Methylomagnum ishizawai: one gene and its partner. The protein of the gene in region 1 interacts with the protein of each later gene in a pairwise test. Links are inferred from orthologs where the notes say so. Each region holds a gene or a part of one and is shown in the gene's direction. Other genes may lie near its edges. The genes, in order: dsbD and K5658_RS20535.

The links.
Region 2: the proteins of dsbD (region 1) and K5658_RS20535 interact in binary tests that used the Escherichia coli proteins (3 or more experiments, as listed by UniProt). The link is inferred for Methylomagnum ishizawai from one-to-one orthologs.

The regions. Positions count from the first base shown.
Region 1 is NZ_AP019783.1:1,057,028-1,063,519, forward strand. What follows is about bases 2,018-5,071. They hold dsbD (protein-disulfide reductase DsbD), read left to right. Parts: upstream 2,018-2,404; coding sequence 2,405-4,738; downstream 4,739-5,071. Other genes in these bases: K5658_RS04890 (FxsA family protein), read right to left, coding at 2,018-2,026; cutA (divalent-cation tolerance protein CutA), read left to right, coding at 2,073-2,408; K5658_RS04905 (TlpA family protein disulfide reductase), read left to right, coding at 4,738-5,071. Outside these bases: K5658_RS04880 (class I SAM-dependent methyltransferase), read right to left, coding at 1-44; K5658_RS04885 (urease accessory protein UreH domain-containing protein), read right to left, coding at 1-1,437; more of K5658_RS04890, read right to left, coding at 1,592-2,017; more of K5658_RS04905, read left to right, coding at 5,072-5,250; aroQ (type II 3-dehydroquinate dehydratase), read left to right, coding at 5,391-5,837; accB (acetyl-CoA carboxylase biotin carboxyl carrier protein), read left to right, coding at 5,842-6,315; accC (acetyl-CoA carboxylase biotin carboxylase subunit), read left to right, coding at 6,342-6,492. UniProt on the Escherichia coli protein: Required to facilitate the formation of correct disulfide bonds in some periplasmic proteins and for the assembly of the periplasmic c-type cytochromes.
Region 2 is NZ_AP019783.1:4,543,129-4,549,388, forward strand. The notes cover bases 57-2,878. They hold K5658_RS20535 (DsbE family thiol:disulfide interchange protein), read left to right. Parts: upstream 57-1,113; coding sequence 1,114-1,644; downstream 1,645-2,878. Other genes in these bases: hmuQ (heme-degrading protein HmuQ), read left to right, coding at 57-162; fliW (flagellar assembly protein FliW), read left to right, coding at 599-1,042; K5658_RS20540 (cytochrome c-type biogenesis protein), read left to right, coding at 1,641-2,150; ccmI (c-type cytochrome biogenesis protein CcmI), read left to right, coding at 2,191-2,878. In the rest of the region: more of hmuQ, read left to right, coding at 1-56; more of ccmI, read left to right, coding at 2,879-3,405; K5658_RS20550 (SWIM zinc finger family protein), read left to right, coding at 3,516-4,844; K5658_RS20555 (DUF5691 domain-containing protein), read left to right, coding at 4,844-6,260. UniProt on the Escherichia coli protein: Involved in disulfide bond formation. Catalyzes a late, reductive step in the assembly of periplasmic c-type cytochromes, probably the reduction of disulfide bonds of the apocytochrome c to allow covalent linkage with the heme.

The DNA.
Region 1 (6,492 bases):
TAGACGTTCCAGGAGTTGACGAAAAAGGCTTCGGGCGTGTTCATACGGGGTGTCTTGGGTGGGTTGGGTGGGGGTTGTGGGAGCCGGGGCGTCCGCCGGGACGACCACGAAAGAGCCGTGGATCATCCCCATCCAGCAGCTCCAGGCGATGACGCCGCTACGCTCCGGCGTGAATTCGATCAGATTGTCGCCGGGCCGGACCTCGAATTCCAAGCCCAGCGTGGGCACCATGATCCTGCGGTTGCATTCGGTGATGTGCTGGCCGACCACGGTCCAGCGTACCGGGACGCCTTGTTTCAGCACGAAGCGGTTGGGGTGGTAGCCCTGGGCGTCCACTTCCATGCGGATGGCTTGGTAGCCTTCGGGATGGGTTTCCGCCGCCGGGGCCGGTAAGGAATCGAACCGTTGCTCGGCGCGGAGGGCGAGGCTGCGGAAATCGTAGCCGCTGCCGGTCATCAGCAAGCCCCGGTTCAACATCATCACCCCCAGGGCCACCACCAGGAAGGCCGACGCCTTCAACACGCCATGTGTGACCCGTCCCGACACCGCCCCCGCCAATAGCCCGAAGCCCAGCATCACCGGCAGCGTGCCCAGCCCGAAGGCCAGCAGCAGCTTGGCCCCCTCCAGGAAATCCCCGGTCCCGGCGGCCATGACGTACATGGCTTGCAGCGGGCCGCAGGCGATCATCAGGCCGTTGAGCAGGCCGATGGCGAAGGGGCTGGGGTGTTTTTTGCTTTCGATGCTGAGGAAGCGGGCCAGGAACCGGGGCATCCTGAGACCGATGCGGTGCAGGCTGGGAAACCAATCCAGCATGTTGATCCCGAACAGGATCAAGAACGTCCCCGCCGCCAGGGCGGCATAGCCCCGGATCATGGGGGTGAAGGCGATGAACGAACCCAACAGCCCGAACAGCCCGCCGATCAGGGTATAGGACAAGGTCTTGCCCAGCCCGTAGGCGGCATGTCCCAGCCAGCGGGCGCGTCCGGGTTTCTGGGCGGAGCGGGCGGTATAGCCCACCACGAAGCCGCCGCACATGCCGATGCAATGGAAGCCGGTGAACAAGCCCACCAGGAACAACAGGCCATAGCCCATGCCATGCTCGAATTGCGGCAGGCGGAAACGGTCGGCCAGGTCGATCCCCACGGTCGTTAGCCCGCCGATGCCGGCCAGGGCCAGCGCCACGCTTGCGAGGCGTCCCAGGTTGCGCCAGACCGGGCGCGACCGCTGCCGCGGCGAACAGCCGTAGCCCGCTTGTTCGACGGCGGCGGCGATGAGGGCCGGGCTGGTGCGGGCGGCGTCGAACAGGACTTCGAGCGTGCCCGTGTCGTAGTCGGCCTGGGCCAGCCGCACGCCGGCGACCTTGAGGGCCGCTTGTTCGATGATGCCGGCGCAACCTTGGCAGTGCATCCCTTCGATGGTGAGACGCTGGGTGGGCATGGAGATGTCTCGCTGGGCGGTGGGGGGCGGGAAGGACGGGCTGGTTCTGGCGGCGCGGTCCAGGAGGCCGCCGTCCCGGCGGGGCGATATGGGTGTCGTGGCCCGGATGGGGGTGCGACCGAATCCGGGCCACCGGGTGGCCGACCCGCGCCGCTCAGTCCCGTTCCCGTTTGAATTCCCCCTCAATGACCCGCTGGCCTTGCGGCGGTTCCGTCCCGTCGCCCGGCAGCACCACGAACTTTTGCAGCAGATAGCCCGCCAACTTTTTCCGGCTCGCCGGAATCAAACAGGCCAGTCCCAGGATATCGCTCAGGAATCCCGGTATCACCAAGAGCAAGCCGCCCAGGGCCACCAGCCCGCTTTCCAACATTTCCAGGGCCGGGGTTTCGCCCCGCGCCAGGGCGCGTTGCACGTTCATCCAGGTCGATAAGCCCTGCGAGCGCAACAGCGACATTCCCAGGCCGGCCGCGCCCAGCAGCAGGGCCAGGGTCGCGACGAAGCCCAGCGCCCCGAACAGCTTGATTAGAAGGTAAAGCTCCAGGAGCGGCAGGGCCACCACGGCGGCCAATAACCATTGTCTAATGTCCATCCCATCCTCATACGGTAAAATTCGGGAAAACCCAGGACTTTTTGCCATGTCCACCGCATACTGTCTAGTTTTCTGCACCTGCCCCGACGCCGATAGCGCCGGGACGTTGGCCGACGCCCTGGTCGCCGAGCGGCTCGCGGCCTGCGTCAATATCCTGCCCGGCCTGGTTTCGGTCTACACCTGGGAAGGCAAGACCGAGCGGGCCTCCGAACACCTCCTTGTGATCAAGACCGAAGCCGCGCTCTATCCGGCCTTGGAAACTTTCATCCAATCCCGCCATCCCTACGATGTCCCCGAGATCGTCGCCCTGCCCGTGGCGCGTGGCTCGGCTCCCTATCTGCACTGGATCAGCACATGCCTACATCCTCCCGAAGAACCATGATCTCGAACCCGCCGTCCATCCGCCGCCTGGGAGCCTGGGGCGGCTTTTTTGTGCTGTGCCTGTGGTGCGTGGGCGCGGCCTGGGCGCTGGAAGGCAAAGACCTGTTGCCGGCCGAACAGGCGTTCCGGAGCGCGGCCCGGATCGAGGGCGACGCCGTGTTGTTGGATTGGGAGATCGCCGAGGGCTATCACCTCTACCGCAAGAAATTCAAATTCGCCACCCAGACCCCAGGGGTCCAATTGGGCGAGCCGGTGTTGCCCGAAGGCAAGCTGAAACACGACGAGATTTTCGGCGAGATGGAGGTTTACCGGCACCATGCCCAAATCCGTCTGCCGGTGGCGCGCCAAGAGGGCGGGGCGCAAGCCCTGGCTTTGGAGATGAGCGTGCAGGGCTGCGCCGATGCCGGGGTGTGCTATCCGCCGCTCAAACGGACGCTGCGCTTGGATTGGCCCGCGCCACCGCCGTTGAATGTCGCGGCGGCGTCGAATTCGGTGCTGGGCGGGGCGCTCCATGCCTTGGGGCTGAAAACGGGTTCCGGCCAGGATGAACTATTGCCCGCCGAGCAGGCGTTCCGGTTCTTCGCCGAGGTGAAGGACGATCATACCCTGTGGCTGCATTGGCAGATCGCCGACGGCTATTACCTCTACCGCGAGAAGTTCAAGCTCGCCCTGGCCGGGACGCCGGGCGTCACGCTGGGCGATTACCAGATTCCCCCTGGCGAACCCAAGCACGACGAGGAATTCGGCGATGTCGAGGTGTTCCACAAAACGGTGGCTTTCGCGCTGCCGCTGGTGCGCGGCGCGGCCCAACCGCTCAAACTGGCCTTGAAGGCCGGGTTCCAGGGGTGCGCCGACCGCGGCGTGTGCTATCCGCCGATGAACCAGACGGTCGAGTTGCCATTGCCCGCCGCCGGTACGGTTCAGGCCGGCGCGGAAACCACGCCCGCGCCCGGAGCCGCCCCCGCCGGCGAATGCGAGATGAAATCCGCCGCGGGTTTCGTCGAGGACGCGCCGCAGTCCGAGCAGTGCCAGATTTTCTCTTCGTTGCAAAACGATTCGCTGTGGCTGACGGTGGCGAGCTTCTTGGGGATGGGCTTGCTGCTGGCTTTCACGCCTTGCGTGTTCCCGATGATTCCCATCCTGTCCGGCATCGTGGTCGGCCATGGCCATCATCTGACCACCCGCCGCGCTTTCTTCCTGTCGCTGAGCTACGTGCTGGCTTCGGCCTTGGCCTATGCGGTGTTCGGGGTGTTGGCGGGGCTGTTCGGCGGCAATCTGCAAGCCTTGTTCCAGGAGCCCAGGGTCATCATCGCCTTCAGCGCGGTGTTCGTGGTGCTGGCCTTGTCGATGTTCGGCTTGTTCACCCTGCAAATGCCCGGTTTCATCCAGGACCGTGTGGTCGGTTGGAGCAACCGCCAGCATGGCGGCACGCTGGCGGGCGCGGCGGTGATGGGGGCGCTCTCGGCCTTGATCGTCGGGCCGTGTGTCGCGGCCCCGCTGGCCGGCGCCTTGATCTATATCGGCCAGTCCGGCGATTGGGTGCTGGGTTTTTGCGCCTTGTTCGCGCTGGGGCTGGGGATGGGGTTGCCGCTGCTGGCCATCGGGGCTTCCGCCGGGAAGCTGCTGCCCAAGGCCGGTATCTGGATGAATTCGGTGAAAGCCGTGTTCGGTGTGGGTTTGCTGGGTATCGCCGTGTGGTTGTTGGCGCGTATCCTGCCGTCCGCGGCTTCGATGTTCCTGTGGGCTTTGCTGCTGATTATCCCGGCGATGTATCTGGGGGCGCTGGATACGCTGCCGCAGCCCGCTTCGGGTTGGCGCAGGCTGTGGAAGGGCGTCGGGATCGTGATGCTGGCCTATGGCGTCCTGCTCTTGATCGGCGTGGCCGCCAACACGGGCGATCCCTTGCAACCCTTGCGCGGTTTGCAGGCGGTCGCGGCGGGCGGTACCGGGACGGCGGCCCCGCAATCCCTGGAATTCCGGCGGGTCAAATCGGTGGCCGAACTCGACCGCGAAATCCAGAAGGCCCAGGCCGCCGGGCGTTGGGCGATGCTGGATTATTACGCCGATTGGTGCGTGTCCTGCAAGGAGATGGAGCGCTATACCTTCACCGATGCCAAGGTGCGGGCCGCGTTGGCCGATGTGGTCCTATTGCAAGCCGATGTCACCGACAACACCGAGGACGACACGGCCCTGCTCAAGCGCTTCGGCTTGGTGGGACCGCCGGCCACCTTGTTCTTCGGGCCGGATCAGGAGGAGCGCAAGGCGTTCCGGGTGGTGGGCTATATGGACGCCGAGAACTTCGTGGAGCATGTGCGGAAGGTGGTGCGCTGATGACCGGCAAAGTGTTGTATCCATTGATCGCGGTCGCCGCCTTGCTGGCCGGTATCGCCACCCAACACTGGCTGGCGTCCCCCACGGAACCCATCCTCGAACCGCCGCTGCACGATCTCGCGGGCACGCCGCACGCCTTGGCCGAATGGCGCGGCAAGGTGGTGGTCCTCAACTTCTGGGCCACTTGGTGCCCGCCATGCCGGGAGGAAATGCCGGAGTTCTCGCGCTTGCAGCAGGAACTCGGCCCGCAAGGCTTGCAATTCGTCGGGGCCGCCATCGACGACCCGGAAGAGGTCCGTAATTTCCTCAAGGACAACCCCGTCGATTATCCCATCCTGCTCGGCGACGAGCGCGTGCCGCATTGGGCCGACCAACTCGGCAACCACCTGTCGGTGTTGCCGTTCTCGGTGGTGTTCGACCGCGCGGGGACGCCGGTCGCCATCCATACCGGCGGCTTCGAGCGCCAGCAAGTCATCGATCTCGTCCGGCCCTGGCTGGAAACCCGGCCCTGAGTTCCGCGCCGAAATCCTGGGTTATTTGCACCAACTGCCGCGATCATCGCGGAAAATCCGGCTTCATGGACAAGATTTGCCGGTTTCGGCAAAATACCCGCGCTTTTTCCCTTACAATGCCTTTAACCGGAGGTTTTCCCGTGGCGAGCATCTTGGTCCTGAACGGCCCGAACCTGAACATGCTGGGGGTCCGCGAACCCGAGGTCTATGGTCGGCAAACCTTGCAGGACATCGTGGATCGGCTCGCCAGGATGGCGGAAACCCGCGGCCACCAACTGGACGCCTTCCAGAGCAACGCCGAGCATGAATTGATCGAACGCATCCACCGCGCCTACCATGAAAAGGTGGATTTCATCCTCGTCAATCCCGCCGCCTATACCCATACCAGCATCGCCCTGCGCGATGCCTTCCAGGCCACCCGCATCCCGTTCATCGAGGTCCACCTCTCCAACATCCATGCGCGTGAGCCGTTCCGCCATCATTCCTATCTGTCCGATATCGCCCAGGGCGTGATTTGTGGGCTGGGCGCTTCCGGTTATGGCTTGGCCCTCGAGGCCGCCTTTCAAACCCTAGAGCAAGGTCGATAACACCATGGATATTAGAAAAATAAAAAAGCTGATCGAAATGATCGGCGAGTCCGATATTGCGGAAATCGAAATCCGCGAGGGAGAGGAATCGGTCCGTATCAGTCGGCAAGGCTCCCAAGCGGTCGCCGGGCCGCAATACATCCCGATGATGCAGCCGGGGATGCAGCCCATCGCCTATCAGCCATCGCCAGCGCCGGCCGCCACCCCGGAAGCCCCGGCGGCGGGCGAGGGCGACCGCATCACCGGGCACGTCGTCCGCTCGCCCATGGTCGGCACCTTCTATCGTTCGTCGGCTCCAGGGGCCAAGGCTTTCGTCGAGGTCGGCCAGCGGGTCGAGGCCGGGGAAACCCTGTGCATCATCGAGGCGATGAAAATCCTCAACCAGATCGAGGCCGACAAGTCCGGCACCGTGGCCAAGGTCATGGTGGAGAACGCCCAGCCCGTGGAATATAACCAGCCGCTGTTCGTCATCGAATAAGCCGCCCCCACCCCAAGGTTATCTCCATGCTCGGTAAAATCCTCATCGCCAACCGGGGCGAGATCGCCCTACGCATCCTCAGGGCTTGCCGCGAACTCGGCATCAAGGCCGTGGCCGTGCATTCCGAGGCCGACCGCGACCTCAAGCATGTGCGCCTGGCCGACGAATCGGTGTGCA
Region 2 (6,260 bases), 3.5 Mb from region 1 along the record:
GAATACAGCGTGTTCGCCTCGCATTCGGTGTGGGAGTCGCGGGAAGCGTTCGAGGCTTGGACCCATTCCGAGGCGTTCCGCAAGGCGCATTCGGGGGCGGGCGCGGCCAAGGGTATTTATTTGGGATCACCGCAGTTGGAGTTGTTCGACGCGGTGATTTGAGGTTTTCGCCGGGTTCCCAGGTTCGGGCTTGGGAATCCAGTTCCCGTCTTTATATTTCCCCCGCTCGACAGCCCTTCACGACCCGGGCCGGAATCCAAAGCTGGCTTTGGACGCTTGTGGATCAAGACCAAAGCCAGCTTTAAAATTTCCAGCGTCCGCCCCCAAGCCCCGCCCGGCTTGCCCACACACGAAACTCCGCGCAACCTCCCATCCACCCTTTGTGCAGGAGCCTTCTCCATGAGCCAAAACCTCCTATCCCTGGATTACGCCGACCAGAGGAACTTGCCGCCTCCCACAATGGATTCGACACCCCATATACGGGACAACTTGTTCCCCAACCCGCTTGGGAACAAGCCTTTCCCCATCCCGGTATAAACTTTCCCCAGGGCCATTCGGCCCATCGCGCCTTTCCCCCCCCCAAACCCAGGAGCCCCCCATGCAAGCCCTACCCACCCTGGCTTTCGGCGAGCAACCCATCGACCCCGACACCCTCCTCCATTTCCCCGAAGGCATCGTCGGCTTCGAGGATTGCACGCACTTCAAGCTCTTCCACCAAGAAGGCGGCGACGAACTGGTGCATTGGTTGCAATCGGCGGACCGCCCCGACCTCAGCCTCTCCGTGGCCGACCCCGTCCGCTTCGGCATCCATTACGACTTCGCCCTGGACGACCGCGAAGCCGCCTTGATCGGCCTGGAACGCCCCGAGGACGCCCAGGTTTTGCTCATCCTCTACAAAAAAGCCGACCAGCCCGGCATCCACGGCGCTATCGGCGCGCCCTTGGTGGTGAATGTCAAAAACCGCAAGGCCTTACAGAAAGTGCTGGACAATATCGAATCCGGCGCCCTGTTGAATGCCCTGGTCCACGCTCAAACCCATTGAGCCCATGCGATAATGGCAGGCATCGGCGGGGCGGTCCCGCCGATGCTTTTTTCGCCCTGGAATTCCCCACCATGCGCTTCCTCATCCCCCTCGCCGTCTTCCTCGTGATGGTGATCTTCCTCGCCATCGGCCTGACCCTCGACCCCAGGGAAGTGCCCTCGCCCTTCATCGGCAAACCCGCCCCGGCCTTCGCCCTGCCCCAGGTCGCCGACGCCCAGAAAACCCTGGCCCCCGCCGACTTCAAGGGACAAGTGGCCTTGGTCAATGTCTGGGCCTCCTGGTGCGTGTCCTGCCGCCAGGAACATCCGGTGTTGGTGGAACTCGCCAAGCGCAAGCTGGTGCCGATCTACGGGCTCAACTACAAGGACCAGCGCGAGGATGCCCTGGCCTGGCTCGACCGCTATGGCAACCCCTACACCGCCAGCGCCTTCGACGCCGACGGCAAGACCGGCATCGACTGGGGCGTGTACGGCGTGCCGGAAACCTTCGTCATCGACCGGGCCGGGATCATCCGCCACAAATTCACCGGGCCCATCACCCCGGAAATCCTGGAAAATACCCTGCTCCCCCTGATCCGCCAGTTGCAAGGCTCCCCCTCATGATGTGTTCAACCCGGCTATCCTCTGTTCGCCAGTTGCAAGGCTCCCCCTTCACGATCCGCTTCATCCTATTGTTCCTCGCGGGCCTTTTCGCCGGTTCCGCCCTGGCGGTCGAAGTCCGCCAATTCGACGACCCCGCCAAGCAGCGCCGTTACGAGAACCTGATCGAGGAACTGCGCTGCCTCGTGTGCCAAAACCAATCGCTGGCCGATTCCGACGCCGATCTCGCCAAGGATTTGCGCGACGAGGTCTACGGCATCATCCAAAGCGGCCAGAGCGAACAGGAGGCGGTGCGCTTCCTCACCGACCGCTATGGCGATTTCGTCCTGTACCGCCCGCCGGTCAAGCCCATCACCGTATTGCTCTGGACCGGGCCGGTCCTGATCCTATTGGCGGTGGCGCTGTTCCTGTGGAAGCATCAACGCCAACGCCCCACCCTGGCCCGGCTGGAACTGACCGACGAAGAACGCCAGCGCCTGGAACGGCTCAAGAAGAACCTCGAAGGCTAGCGCCCCGACCGGGCTATGCCGAACCCCCGTGGAATCGAAGATGATCGAATTTTGGATCGCGGCGGCCTTGCTGCTGCTGTTGGGCTATACCTGCTTCCTGCCCGCCCTGACCGGCAAGACCGGCGGCGGGGCCGACCGGGCCAAACTCAACCTGCTATTGCACCGGCACCGGCAGGAAGAACTGGCGCGGGAAACCGCCGATGCCGGGGATTTGGGCAAGCTGGACGCCGAATCGGAACGCGGCCTGCTGGACGATTTGGAAATGGCGGGCTCCCCCCAAGCCCCGGAAGCGGACCCAGGCGGACGCATCGCGCTGGCGGTGACGCTCGTCGCCCTGCCCTTGGTCGGCTTGCTGGCGTATTTCTCGCTGGGACGGCCCGATTTGCTGGGACTGGCCCCGGCCCAAATCCAAGCCCAGGCCCAGCCCAATACCCCGTCCGGCCTGGAAGAAAGCATCCAGCGCCTAGCCGAGCGCCTCAAGCAGAATCCCAACGACCTGGAAGGCTGGACCATGTTGGGCCGCTCGCTGTTGATCGTGAACCAGCCCGACAAGGCGGTCACGGCCTTCGAGTACGCCATGAAGCTGGCCCCGGACAACCTCGACCTCAAAGCCTATTACGCCGAAGCCCTGGCCGGGGCCAACCAAGGCGTATTGGAAGGCAAGCCCACCGAATTGGTCGAGGCGGTGCTGAAGCAAGACCCCCAGCACAAGGGCGCGTTATGGATGGCGGGCATCGCCGCCGCCCAGCGCAAGGATACCGCCCAGGCCGTGGACTACTGGACCCGGCTCAAGGCCCAATTCCCGCCGCAAAGCGAGGAAGCCCGCCAAATCGACCGCTATCTGGCCGAGGTCCAGGGCTTGCCCGTCCCCGCCGCAACCGCCCCGCCCGCCCAGGCCCCAGCGCCCGGCAAGCGCATCCATGTCCAGGTCAAGCTAGCCGAAGGTTTCAAGGACCGGGCCGCGCCGGACGATGCCTTGTTCATCTTCGCCCGCGCCGCCCAAGGCCCGCCCATGCCGCTGGCCGTGGTCAAGAAGCGGGCCGGGGATTTGCCGCTGGAGGTGGTGCTGGACGATTCCATGGCCATGATGCAAGGCATGAACCTGTCGTCGTTCGAACAGGTGGTGATCGGGGCGCGGATATCCAAAAGCGGCAAGCCCACGCCCAGCCCCGGCGATCTCCAGGGCCAGACCGCGCCACTCGCGCCGGAGGACGACGGCCATTACGCGGTGACGGTGGACCAGGTGGCGCCATAGCGTCTAACCGCGCTGGCAAGAAAGCCACAGGCCCGGTACGCTTGCCTATCGCCGGCTTCCAAGTTCCGCTTGGAAACCGGCGATAACCCTCAACCCCATGAGCGCGGAACATGTCGTTGACCCCCGAACAAGTCCTGCAACTCGCCCCCGACGCCGCCTCGGCCAAAGCCGGACAAGGGTTGGCCGTACCCGCCAAATGGCCTACGCTGGGCCAATCCGACAGCGCCCTGTGGGGCGAATGCCAGGGCAGCGGTTCCAAACCTTATCAAGTGCAAATCGACCTGGGCGGCGGACCCGCCTTCCGTTGCACCTGCCCCAGCCGCAAATTCCCCTGTAAGCACGGCTTGGCCTTGCTGCTACTGCAAGTCCGCAAACCCGACGCCATCGCCACCACCGAGCCACCGGCCTGGGTGGCGGAATGGCTGGCCTCGCGCCAACAACGGGCGGCGCGGCAGGAAGAAAAGAAAACCCAAGCGGAACCCCCCGCCACCACCGCCGATCCCGGCACCGCCGCCAAGCGCGAAGCCAAGCGCCTGGAACGCATGGCGGCGGGGGCCGCGGAATTGCGGCGCTGGCTGGAGGATCAAGTCCGGCAGGGTATCGGCAACCTGGCCGATCCCAAGACCGATTGGCGGGCCTTGGCGGCGCGGATGGTCGATGCCCAAGCCCCCGGCCTGGCGTTCCGGGTCCGCAAGCTCGGCGAAATCGCCGGGTCCGGCGGCGATTGGCCCGCACGGCTCCTGGCCGCGATGGGTCGGCTCGCCCTGTTGCTGGACGCCTTCGACCGCTTCGCCGACTTGCCCTCCCCGGTCCAGGCCGATGTCCGCGCCGCGCTGGGCTGGCCCTTGGACAAGGATGAAGTGCTGGCCCAGGGCGAGCGCTGGACCGACCTGTGGGAAGTCTTGGGCTGCCAGATCGAGGAGAACGAGCGGCTATGGGAGCGGCGGGTCTGGCTGCGCGGACGGGAATCGGGACGCCACGCCTTGCTGCTGGATTTCGCCCATGGCAATCCGGTGTTCGCCCAGCCCTTCCTGGTGGGCTCCGCCTTGCGCCTGACCCTGGCCTATTATCCCGGTACCCGTCCCAGCCGCGCCCTGCTGGTGGCGGGGCCGGAAGCCGGGGGTTCCGCCCATTTCCCGGCGCAAACCCTCGACGACGAATGGACCGCGCTGGCGCAAGGCATCGCCGCCAACCCTTGGCAAAACCCCTGGCCCTTGGCGGTGCCCGCCGCCGTGCCGGGATACGATGACGGCGGTTGGGCTTTATATACGGCGGAGGGCGGACGCCTGCCCCTGGTACTGGCGGAGGGCGAGGGCTGGCGCTTAATGGCCTTGTCCGGGGGGATGCCCATGGGGGTGTTCGGCGAATGGGATGGCGAAAAACTGCTACCCCTGAGCGCCTGGGCACCGGAATTGGTTTGGACCGGAGGACAACGCTGATGTCTGGCTTGGAAACCTTGGCGGCGCAAGCCGTGGTCGGCGTGGCGCGGCAAGCGCCGGTATGGCCGGACACCGGGGGCGCGGTCGGCGACACCCTCAAGCAATTGATCCAACAACGGACGGAACCGGCTTCCGCCTTGCTGGGCGTGGCGGGGGTGTTCGCGGTTTGCGGGGCCGCCGGTTATCGCCCACCCGCGGGTGGAAACCCGCCCGCGGTTTGTCCTCCCGAAAGCCTAGGCTCCGCCGCGGACCCGGCATTGGCGGCCACGCTCGCCATCCTCCTCGCCCAAGGCCCAGAGCGCTTGCAGGCCGAGGCCTTGCGCCGCTTGGCCAAGGCCGGTGTCCGTTGGCCCGAGCGGCTGTTGCCGGAGGCGCTGGACCTGGGCCGTCGCAGCCGCGCCCTGCGTCCTGGGTTGCGCCCCGTGCTGGGCCAGCGTGGCCTGTGGCTGGCGGGCCGGAATCCCGAATGGGCCTATGCCGTGGGTTCGGGCGGCCTGGAGTTGGACATCTCCGCCTGGGAAACCGGCACCACCGAACAACGCGCCGCCTATCTTGGACGATGCCGGGCAACCGATCCGGCCCAGGGCCGCGACCTTTATCTCCAAGCCCTGCCGGAACTGGGGGCCAAGGAACGCGCCGCCCTGCTCATGGAACTGGCGATAGGACTCGGCCCGGACGACGAAGCCGCCTTGGAAGCCGCCTTGAAGGACCGCGCGAAAGAAGTCCGCATCGCCGCCGCCGCCTTGCTGGTGCGATTACCCGACAGCGCCTACGCCCGGCGCATGGCGGAGCGGCTGGAATCCTGCCTGGGCCAAGAGCGGAAATCGCTGCGGCAACTCTGGACGCTGGAACCCCCGGAAGCCTTCGGCCCCGACTGGAAAGCCGACGCCCTGGAGGAAACCCCGCCCAAAGGCGAAGCCCTGGGCCAGCGGGCTTGGTGGCTGTACCAATTGACCCGGAACACCCCGTTGGCGTGGTGGGAAACCCGCCTGGAACTCGCGGCGGCGGACGTGCTGGAATGGGGACTGAAAAGCGAATGGCGCAACGCCCTGTGGCGCGGCTGGTTGGATGCGGCGGAAACCAGCGCCGCCGCGCCCTGGCTGGAAGCCTTCCTCGCCCGCAAGCCGCCCAAGGGGGTCCACTACGACTACCGCCGCTTCCTGCGCCACCTGCCGCCGCACGCCTGCGAAACCCTCTGGCTGGATATCATGGCCCGCGAGAACGCGGGGGCCGGCCTGGCCTTGGCCTGCGAATCCCTGCCGCTGGACGGCGGGACGGTGTCCGCCAGTTTCGCCCAGGCCGCGCTGGGGCGGGTGGCGGATTATCTGGGACGGCGCGAAGCCACCTGGGATTACCGGCTGCGCGAGACCCTGCCGCAATTCGCCTGCCTGATCCCGCCCGGACTCTTCGAGGACA